DNA from 3 places in the Salinicola sp. CPA57 genome. Region 1 is predicted to be linked to each of the others. Evidence: predicted binding sites of a transcription regulator. Region 1 holds the regulator's gene; each other region holds the start of a gene.
The links. The regulator LexA, encoded in region 1, represses DNA repair genes until DNA is damaged. The targets are predictions, from matches to a motif close to TACTGTNTANNTANACAGTA.
Positions count from the first base shown of each region.

Region 2: the regulator LexA is predicted to act here: its motif matches at 1,551-1,570, upstream of DOM36_RS03965 (DUF1654 domain-containing protein).
Region 3: the regulator LexA is predicted to act here: its motif matches at 1,746-1,765, upstream of DOM36_RS07890 (DUF1654 domain-containing protein).

Region 1 covers NZ_PZJR01000003.1:645,135-648,408, forward strand. Annotated here, with positions in the region: gene nagZ (beta-N-acetylhexosaminidase) at 1-252, opposite strand, end outside; gene DOM36_RS05205 (TetR/AcrR family transcriptional regulator) at 339-1,007, opposite strand; gene lexA (transcriptional repressor LexA) at 1,297-1,944, shown strand; gene dinB (DNA polymerase IV) at 1,964-3,040, shown strand; gene purU (formyltetrahydrofolate deformylase) at 3,072-3,274, opposite strand, start outside.
Region 2 covers NZ_PZJR01000003.1:361,950-365,223, reverse strand. Annotated here, with positions in the region: gene DOM36_RS03980 (Bax inhibitor-1/YccA family protein) at 1-433, opposite strand, end outside; tRNA gene DOM36_RS03975 (tRNA-Ser) at 598-688, shown strand; gene DOM36_RS03970 (hypothetical protein) at 1,041-1,292, shown strand; gene DOM36_RS03965 (DUF1654 domain-containing protein) at 1,586-1,828, shown strand; gene DOM36_RS03960 (hypothetical protein) at 2,015-2,266, shown strand; gene DOM36_RS03955 (hypothetical protein) at 2,372-2,587, shown strand; gene DOM36_RS03950 (potassium/proton antiporter) at 2,638-3,274, opposite strand, start outside.
Region 3 covers NZ_PZJR01000006.1:96,753-100,026, reverse strand. Annotated here, with positions in the region: gene DOM36_RS07910 (hypothetical protein) at 1-26, shown strand, start outside; gene DOM36_RS07905 (hypothetical protein) at 81-767, opposite strand; gene DOM36_RS07900 (hypothetical protein) at 985-1,305, opposite strand; gene DOM36_RS07890 (DUF1654 domain-containing protein) at 1,483-1,728, opposite strand; gene DOM36_RS07885 (hypothetical protein) at 2,285-2,470, shown strand; gene fabG (3-oxoacyl-ACP reductase FabG) at 2,493-3,230, opposite strand; gene DOM36_RS07875 (hypothetical protein) at 3,273-3,274, opposite strand, start outside.

The DNA of each region.
Region 1 (3,274 bases):
CATGGAGGGAATCTGCGTCACCCCCTCCTTCAAACGCTGTACCCGGCCACCTTCCTGGTCGATCGCCACCAGAATGTCGGGGCGGCATTCACGAATCTGCCCGATCAGCGTCCGGGTGGTGGCAACGTCCGGCGTATTTCTGGCAAACAGCAGCACGCCGCCGACCTCCGCGCGAGCAATCAACTGCCGCTCCTCATCACGCAGATGAGTCCCTTCCACATCCAGCATGACCGGACCGAGAGGTTGAGTCATAGCAAACACCTGAGACCATTGAGCGCCCGATTCTAGACGACACCGCTGCTGCATGACAGAGCCAGCCGGCCGCCAGAGGGACCGACTCACTCCACGGCCGCGTCGATCCCCTCCAGCGATGCCGGCAGCGGCGCCTGCATGCCGGCTACCACGACGGGCCGCAGATGCCGGATCAGCTCCCGAACCGACATGTGCTCCTGGTACTCGCTATCGGCGATATCTCGCAACGCGTCCAGGCCCGAAAGCGTGAAGACCACCGTGCCCAGCATGAAATGCAGACGCCAGAAACGCTCGGCATCCGGAAGATCCGGCGTTGCCAGGCGCAGCCACGCCACGAACCGGCGAAACGTTTCGCCGTAGTGCTCCTGGATATAGCGCCGGAGATGACCCTGCGCCTGGGCATATGCCAGGCCCAGCAATTTCATGAAAACCTTGAGGCTGTTGCGTTCGCCCGGCACCTCCAGAACGCTGACGGCCAGCTGCTCCAGCAGCACCTCGAGAGGCACCTGTTTGCCCTGGTAGCGCGACTCCAGCCCATCGAGTGCCGCGTTCAAGCGCTGCGAGAACGGATCGAGATAGCGGGCGAACACCGCCTGGATCAGCGATTTCTTGGAACCGAAATGATAATTCACGGCAGCCAGATTGACCTTGGCTCGCGTCGTGATGTTGCGCAGCGAGGTTTCAGCGAAACCCTTTTCGGCAAAAAGGACCTCCGCCGTATCGAGAATACGAGTAACGGTGTCGGAATGGGCCATGTCTTACCTCGCGCCAGAGAACAACAACTTAGAACGATTATGATTCTAATCATTCCGTGACGAGAGGCACAATCCGCCAATTCGTCGGGTCGGGGTCACCACCCCGCCAACTCGAGCCGAAAGGCACTTCCCTCGCCGACAATGACTGGATACAATTCCAGCCTGTATGCATGAACACGCCTGACCATTTGCCGGGCCCGCATGAACCTGGCAGACGGTCAGAAAGCGCCTGGCGATTCAAGCAGGCTCGCACCAATCAGATCGATGACACAGGCCCGGGAGAGACCCAATGGCGAGACCGCTCACCGCACGGCAGCAGACTGTCTATGACTTCATCGTCAAGACGATGGCCGAGTTCGGCTACCCGCCAACGCGAGCCGAGATCGCCCGAGCGCTGGGCTTTCGCTCCCCCAACGCTGCCGAGGAACACCTGCGAGCGCTGGACCGGAAAGGCGTCATCCGCATGATCCCCGGAACGTCTCGCGGGATTCGCCTGCCGGCCAGTGGCAACGAATCCGAGCCCGCCGAGCCTCAGTCGTCCGGTTTGCCGATCATCGGTAGCGTCGCTGCCGGCAGCCCGATTCTCGCGACCGAACATATCGACCGCTACTGCCCGCTGCCGGCCGACTACTTCTCCCCCAGCGCCGATTATCTCCTGCGCGTACGCGGGCTCTCGATGAAGGATGCCGGCATCTTCGATGGCGACCTGCTCGCCGTGCATCGGACCCAGCAAATACGCAATGGGCAGATCGTCGTGGCACGACTGGATGACGATGTCACCGTCAAGCGTTTTCAGCGCGAGGGCAGCCGCGTCACGTTGATCGCCGAAAACGCCGATTTCGAGCCGATCGTGGTCGATCTCGAACTTCAGCATCTGGAAATCGAAGGATTGGGAGTCGGCGTCATTCGCGGTGGCAATGGCTCGGGCCTCCACTGAGTCGTCAGTGTCCGACCCCGTGCGCAAGATCCTGCACGCCGACTGCGACTGCTTCTACGCGGCCGTGGAGATGCGCGACGACCCTTCTCTGCAGGGTGTGCCGCTGGCGATCGGGGGAAGCGCCGATCGCCGCGGTGTGATCGCCACCTGCAACTACCCGGCCCGCAAGTTCGGCGTACACTCGGCGATGCCCACGGCGCGCGCCTTGCGCTTGTGTCCCCAGCTGAAGGTGATTTCACCCGACTTCGACAAGTATCGAGAGGTCTCGCGACAGATCCAGACCATCTTCCACGAGCTGACGCCACTGGTCGAACCGCTGTCTCTCGACGAAGCCTATCTCGACGTCACGCAAGTGTCTCGGTTCCAGGGCAGCGCCACCTGGATGGCCCGATGGCTCAAGGAGGAAGCGCTCGCGAGAACGGGAATCGTCATTTCCGTAGGTGCCGCGCCCAACAAGTTTCTCGCCAAGATCGCCAGTGACTGGGACAAGCCTGACGGTCTGTTCGTGATTCCGCCGGAACGGACGGAGTCATTCATCACCGATCTGCCGGTGAAAAAGCTTCACGGTGTCGGCCCCGCAACGGCGGCCAAACTCGACGCCCTGGGGATCGCCAGTTGCCGCGACCTGCGCATTCAGCCACTGGACCGGCTGCTGGATCAGTTCGGCAAGTTCGGCCGAAGACTTCACGAACTCGCCCACGGCATCGATGATCGGCCGGTCAACGTCTCCCGCGAGCGAAAATCGGTCAGTGTCGAAACCACCTACGACCATGACCTCCCCCACCTTGCCGGCTGCCATCAGGCGTTGGCGCCGTTGATCGAGAAACTCCACGATCGCCTGGCGCGGCACGGAGATCCAGCCATCGCCAAACAGTTCGTCAAAGTCCGGTTCAACGACTTCGCCAGCACTACCCAGGAGACGGGAGCCACCGGCATCATTCACGCGCGCTTTCACGAACTGCTGGAGAGCGCCTGGCATCGGGGAGAACGTCCCGTCAGATTGCTCGGCGTGGGTGTTCGCCTGATGCCGGAACCGGATCATCACCAGTTGGGGTTGTTCGACGACCTCGATGCGCCCGGCACGCGCCTACCCTGAGCTCCGGTCGGCGCTGGTCAAGCAAACACGCTCACGAGAACACCACCGTCTTGTTGCCGTGAATGAGCACGCGGTCCTGCAGATGCCAGCGCAGGCCCCGTGACAGCACCGCCTTTTCCACGTCACGCCCCAGCCGCACCAGATCCTGTGGCGTATGGCAGTGCGACACGCGCTGGATGTCCTGTTCGATGATCGGCCCGGCATCGAGCTCTTCGGTAACGTAGTGGCAGGTCG
Region 2 (3,274 bases), 280 kb from region 1:
CACCTGCCATCATGAAGTTACCCAGGAAGCTGAAGTCCTTGCGCGTGATCAGCGCAACGGCAGACAGCCCCAGGAACGTCGCCGCAGTCATGCCCAGCGCGGTCATCACCAGCTGCGCGCCATTGGGAATCGACAGGTAGAGGTCGATGATCGGCCCCAGCGTGAACCCCATGAAACCGGTGAAGGCAAAGATCGCTGCAATGCCTGCGCCGGAGTTGGCAGTCTTGTGAACCAGAAACATCAGGCCGTAGGCGCCGATGAAGAATACGAAGATATTGAGCTGCGTGACGCCCATCGCCACAGCGGCGCCGGCAGTCACGGCCGAGAAAAGCAGCGTCATGGCCAGCAACATATAGGTGTTACGCAACACCTTGTTGGTGCTGACCGCGCTTGATCGACGATCTGTGACGTCGTGCGAAGTCCGGAATTCCATTGTAGCCCCCTCAGTTCTATTGAAACTCACCCGTAGACCAGAATGCCCTTGCAAAGTTCCCCTGACAAGCGTTATACGACCGATCCAAAGCGAAATAACTTGTTGAAAGCTAAAGAACCTATTGACGTCCACAGACGAGCTGGTAGTATTCCACGCCGTAAGCCGGAGGGATGGCAGAGCGGTTGAATGCACCGGTCTTGAAAACCGGCGTAGGTTAATAGCCTACCCAGGGTTCGAATCCCTGTCCCTCCGCCACTTTTTCGAAAAAGGTCAGCTACTTAGCTGGCCTTTTTTCGTTTCGGATTGTCAGTTTCTTGCCCGCCGGTCTCGGCACAGTCTCAGATTATCGACTGATTGATGGCAACGAACTCAGGTCTGCACTGAAATCGGGGCCGCCATCTTTCAAAGCCATCCTTTTCCAAAGCCATCCTTTGATCACGATGCTAGAGAGCTCACGTCAGAAGTGCCATAGTGTGTGGTACATGTCTTGATACTGGATACCACATTGAATTACATGACAAAAATATTTACCGGCGGAGTTCTTGGCATCCTCGTCGCTTCAACCCACGCGGCCGCAGACGATTTCGAGTGCTCTTCGGACAGCCTGATGAAGCAGGTCAGCAAGCAAACGCAGCAGATCGATTCCTACATCTCCAGCAGCGACGACCCGCAGCAGACCCAGCAGGCACTGACGAGCATGGCGAGGGGGTTGCGTGAAAACGGTCAGGTCTCCGATCATGACGGGGAGATGAAGAAACTGGCCAGCGGTGCCGATTTCAAGCCGTCCCAGTCTTTCTGCAACGACATGCAGACCACGATATCCGCCATTCAGTCTTATATGGAGAGTCATCCCCACTAGGCTTTGTCTGAAAAGTCGACGAGCGAAGGCAAGACCGGGGCGCGTAGCTAAGGCAGAAATCGGCGAAGACGGACCGGGCTGGCGCACCAGCCGATTTTTAAGGCCGTATGGGCAAGCACAGTACTTTTCAGACATGGCCTAGGATTGTTCTGGTCGGTACCGGTCGCTGTCATCTGGGCAAGTGGGTCTGGCGAAACGCGCCGCCGTGCCCTCTTTCATTTTCGTCGTCGTGATTGTTTTCGTCTCTGTCATGATCGATACTGTATGAATAAACAGTTATCGCGGAGTGTTCGATGGTCATTCCTTTCCCTACGCCCGAAGCCCGACTCACACGCCGAGTGGAAAAGCTAATCGCGAAGGCGCAGGCCAATCATCGTCATCAGGTGACGATCAGCCGACGAGAGCTCGAACCCGTCAGTGTCTGGGAAAACCTCGTCGAGCAGTTCGATGACAGCGAGGGAGTCCGCGTGATTCATATCACCCGCCACGACATCCTGCTCAACTGGTGCTCGCCGACGTCGGGTCTCGCCTCGTGATCCAGACGAAGTAAGAGCGGCTATGTAAGGCTTTGGCGTCGACCGGATACGGTCGATGTTCGCTTTTTTTGATCGACGGTGAGGATGCAGGACTGAACGGTGCTACCCTGCAACGAGTCTCCAGTGATGTTGCCAATGCACCGCGCGTTAATCCTTTTCATCTCTTTTCTTCTATTGGCTGGCTGTGTGTCGGCGACACCGCGGCTGACTGCCACGAACTTTCTGCGGGATAGCAATACTTGCGAGCGGCAGTCGCACCAGATCGCCGGCGAGCCGGAGTATCAGCTGTGCATGGCACGTCTGGGCTGGCCCGATCCGCAGAAGCAGACCGCCATGCAGCAGGCGGATGATAGCCGCAACGATCGTAACGACGGGTTTCTCGACGATGCGATCAATGGTCTTCAATTCGGCTTGCAGTGGGATCTGGATCCGGACTGATCACTCATGGCATCGTCGCGCCTGCGCACCAGCCTGAAGACCCGCTGCACGACAGCGAAAGCCCAACTAACCTGAAGATCGATGTCTTTACTGGAGGATTCCATCATGGCAGAACCGTTCGTCGAGATCAGAAAGACTCATAAACCCGGCAACCCTGAACAGGTTTGCTATGAAGTTTATGATGGAGACACCGGGGGCAGCCTGGGGCATTTCGAAGACGCGACTCAGGCTCAGCAACGCGCCGACAGCATGAACAGCATGACCTCTCGCGAGACCGGCAAGCGCCTGGACAAGCCGACCGACGAGGCCGAGGTCGAATAGCGGCAATCCATTGCCAGCCATACAGCCCATCACTGGCTTCACTGACTATTTCAGTGGTAGAGACGCAGCCCCACTCGGGTCACGCGATTCCCTTCCATTTCGCTGACGACCCAGTGAAAACCGTGCCAGTCGACGTCATCCCCGACAACGGGATGGCCGCCGACGCGTAGTGCCACGAATTCTCCCAATGTCATTTCCTGCTCGCCAGGGCTCAGGGTCAGACCGTAGGCGTTGGCCACCTCTTGCATCAGGGCCTCGCCATCGAGAGTGAACGTGCCGAAGAAGGCACGCTCTCGCTTCAGTTTCGCCTCGCCGTTGAACAATCGATTGAGGGACGGCAAATCCCCTGTTCGCCCGATCAGGCAGATCACGTCGCGCAGGCGCAGGCGGGTGCTCCCCTTGGGGTGCAGCATCGCGTGCTGGCGAAAGATCGCCGAGATCAGCGTGCCCGATGGCAGTCGAAGCAGGCGAATCGGCACGTCGTCGAGAGATTCATTCTCGACCTTGTAGACGAACATCTCGTAATCGTTTTCCGGCAGCACGCCCAGCTGTCCCCGGCGATCGGGCGTCGTGGTTTCCGGCAGCACCACACGCATCCAGCGGGCGACTCTCGCCAGCGTCGACCCCTGTAGCAGAAGCGAGATCAGCACGACGAAAAATGCCACGTTGAAATAGAGAGAGGCGTTT
Region 3 (3,274 bases), on a different contig from region 1:
CGCTGAAAACGAAGTATGGGATATAATTGTATTATGTGTTCTCGCGGGCTAAGTGCCCGCGAAACTTATTTTACAAGATATTACTGGCCTTCCTTGTGCTCTTCCTTTGTCTTCATGAACTCTATACCCTTTTTAATAGAAATTGTACGAATTCGTGAAAGCTCATCACCTAATCCGGCATGCCCATTAAGACCCTCCTGCGTGTCTCGAGATATTCTGTCCTTTATGGCGGAGTCGGCTATATTTATAGCTTCATCTTCGTAGTTCTTTCCAACTTTGACGGCGAGTTTGAAATGGTTTCTAAAAACTCCGTTTGCTATCGCTAGAGATTCTTGACACTGCCATGTCCTGTAGTCGAGCTGGTCTATATCATCATTTTGTACCGGCTCTCCATTACGAATTGTTTGGGCAATGTGCTTCTTAATAGCTATAAGCTCTAGGTTATATTTTTCAGCTATGTCAATCAAAACCCGTCCACAATGCCGCTTACTGTGCAATATATAAAAAGATTCGTTGTTATGCATTTCTTTAAGTGCATCTGTGTTCACGGGTATCGGCCAACAGAACCCTGTTCGGTTTAGGATGTTCTTTTTCATATCATTAATAAATATTATATTTATCAGCATGTTTACTATAACTACTTTGGCTTCCCGGTAATATCGGTAGTTGATAGAAAAAACCTTTAGTAGAAGCTTCATTATTTCCGCGACAGAAGTAAATGCTGTAGCAAATATGGCGCCGTAGAGCGCTGCGTCTATTGAGTCCATAATGCTCCCTCCTTGTATTGTTAGCATGTGGATACCTTAACGCGAAACTGATAAATTTACTGTAGCCGTTCACTGACACAGCGCGGCGCAATACTCGCACTAAAGCCCATCAATGAGCAGTCGATCGTCACTTTGCCGTTAGCGCAAATCAACGCCGGTGTCTTTCCCGCGAGAAATGGTTGCGCCGTCCCATGCGGCCTGGGGCTTCTTGTGTGCGCTATTCCGGATCGCCCCGCATCCGCACATCACCGCTGATCAGGTCCATCCTCCGCGGCCCCCACTCTGACTCCACTGCTGCCGGCCGCCAAAACAGGTACCGGATCTGCGATCGCCCAGTGTTAAGCAGGATGTGCGCGTGGGTCTCGAGCATCATCATGTGGTCGCGGGAAAGCTGGTCGATCCGGCAGCGGCCGCTGTAGACGAACTGGGCATGTGTGGCGTGGTACTCGATCCAGATGCCCGTCGGCGGCGACCCTTCGTTCCAGCCGCGGTCTCGTCGCGCTTGCGCCCAGCGATCAAGCGCGGCTCGGTAGTTCATCCTTTCCCGCCTCCAGAAGTCCCCGCCCATCACGTCCACACCAGCAGCAGTGGACGCCCGCCGAACCGTTGCGGCTCAGCACGAAGCCAGCGATGCCCTCACGCGTATCCGCGCTTTCCGAAGTGCCGCAGGCGCCGCATTCGACCTCGATACCACCGCCATGCTCGACCACGGTGATCACATCGCTTCCTCTGCTTCGACCGGGTTCCAGCTCACGATCACTTCGGCGTCAGCAGCGCGCGTCACCGTGACGTAATCGACTGTCTCGAACTCGCTCAGCATTCGCTCCCAGTCAGCCTCCGACTCATCATCGAATCGGTGCAGCGTGACCTGGTATTGCTTCCTCGCGTTCGCACTCGCGATCTGGTTCCGGATCCGTTCGCCGAGGAGTTCGTAGCTGGAGGGCTTGCGTGGCTTCGCCATGTGGTTGTGCTCCAAAATACTGTATGCACGTACAGTATCTAGCAGTCACCGGCAGGTAGGCAAATAGCAGAATTTGGCTATAGGCGCCGGGTATGCATCGGCTGGGCTATTGGCCCGTAGCGGCCGATCCTGTAACGGCACGAAACCATGGGGCAAAAATGGGGCAAACCGAGCGCCAAACTATGCCATTTTGGCGCTGTCCAGGGAGAAAGGCGGGCAGAGCTGAGCCCAGATATGGCGCGGCTTACGCCGTTTCGGCGCTGGATAAATCGACAGTGTCCAGCATCATCGGCGTATGCTGAGTGTTCTTGCTGGAGGCCGCGTCCTGCATGGTTTCTCGGTAAGCTCCGTCGATTCTTGTGGCACAGATGGGGCATCGGGATGCCGGGGTCATACGATGAGAGGCAAGGTTACCACGCAGTGGCTGGGTCCAGCACGACACGAGGCGACGGCCGCACCGCCTTAGTGGGGATCATGCCTCAGGTCTAGTGATTTCAACCTGAGAGCCCGTCGATAACTCGTTACAGTGTTGACACTGGCACTCGAGGACTTCCCTATGGCCCGGTTGGTGCTAAACCACCTCAGCGACTCCACATATCGGCTATTGGCGATCGAAGCCAACAAACGCAACGTCAACTTGAGCGAGCTGGCCGTGGTGCTGCTGGAGATCGCCGTTGCCGAACTGGCGGCCCGTCGACCGGCGGCATTGCCGCCGGTGCTGGATCCCCGTGCCCCGGACTGAGCGTCTTCTCTACCACTGGCGGTCAGCACATGCCGCCGTTCACCGCGATCACCTGTCGTGTGATATAGGCGGCATCCGCCGAGCAGAGAAAGCTCACGGTGCCGGCGACGTCCTCGGTTGTTCCGGTGCGCTGCATGGGGATCAGCTTGCGAATCTCATCGCGCGGTAGCTCGTCGGTCATGCGTGTCTCGATCCAGCCGGGCGCGACGCAGTTGACCGTGATCCGACGCTTGGCGAGTTCGACGGCCAGCGCCTTGCTGGCGCCGATGATTCCGGCCTTGGCTGCGCTGTAATTGACTTGACCGCGATTGCCCGTCAAACCGGACATCGAGGAGAGCGCCACGATACGTCCTGGCTTGCGGCGCTGGATCATCGGCATGACCAGTGGGTGCAGAACGTTGTAGAAGCCATCCAGATTGGTCCGCAGGACGCGATCCCAATCCTCGCCGTCCAGGGCCGGAAAAGGCTTGTCCGCGGTGATGCCGGCGTTGCAGATCACGCCGTAGTAACAACCGTGGGCGGCGATGTCCGCCTCCAGCACCGCCTTGACCGTGTCCCTCTCGGTGACGTCGAAGTGAACGAGGCGCACTCGGCGACCTTCGCTTTCCACTGCAGCCTTGACCGCGTCGATATCGTCGCCCGGGCGCCGGCAGTGCAGCACCAGGTCGTAGCCGTCCCGGGCCAGACGTTTGGCGATCGCTTCGCCGATGCCCCGATTGGCACCGGTAACCAGAACAGTCTCGGAATGTCGTTCTTCCATGGAGCCTCAAGCGTAGCGCTGCGAGTGATAAAACCGATGCCGTC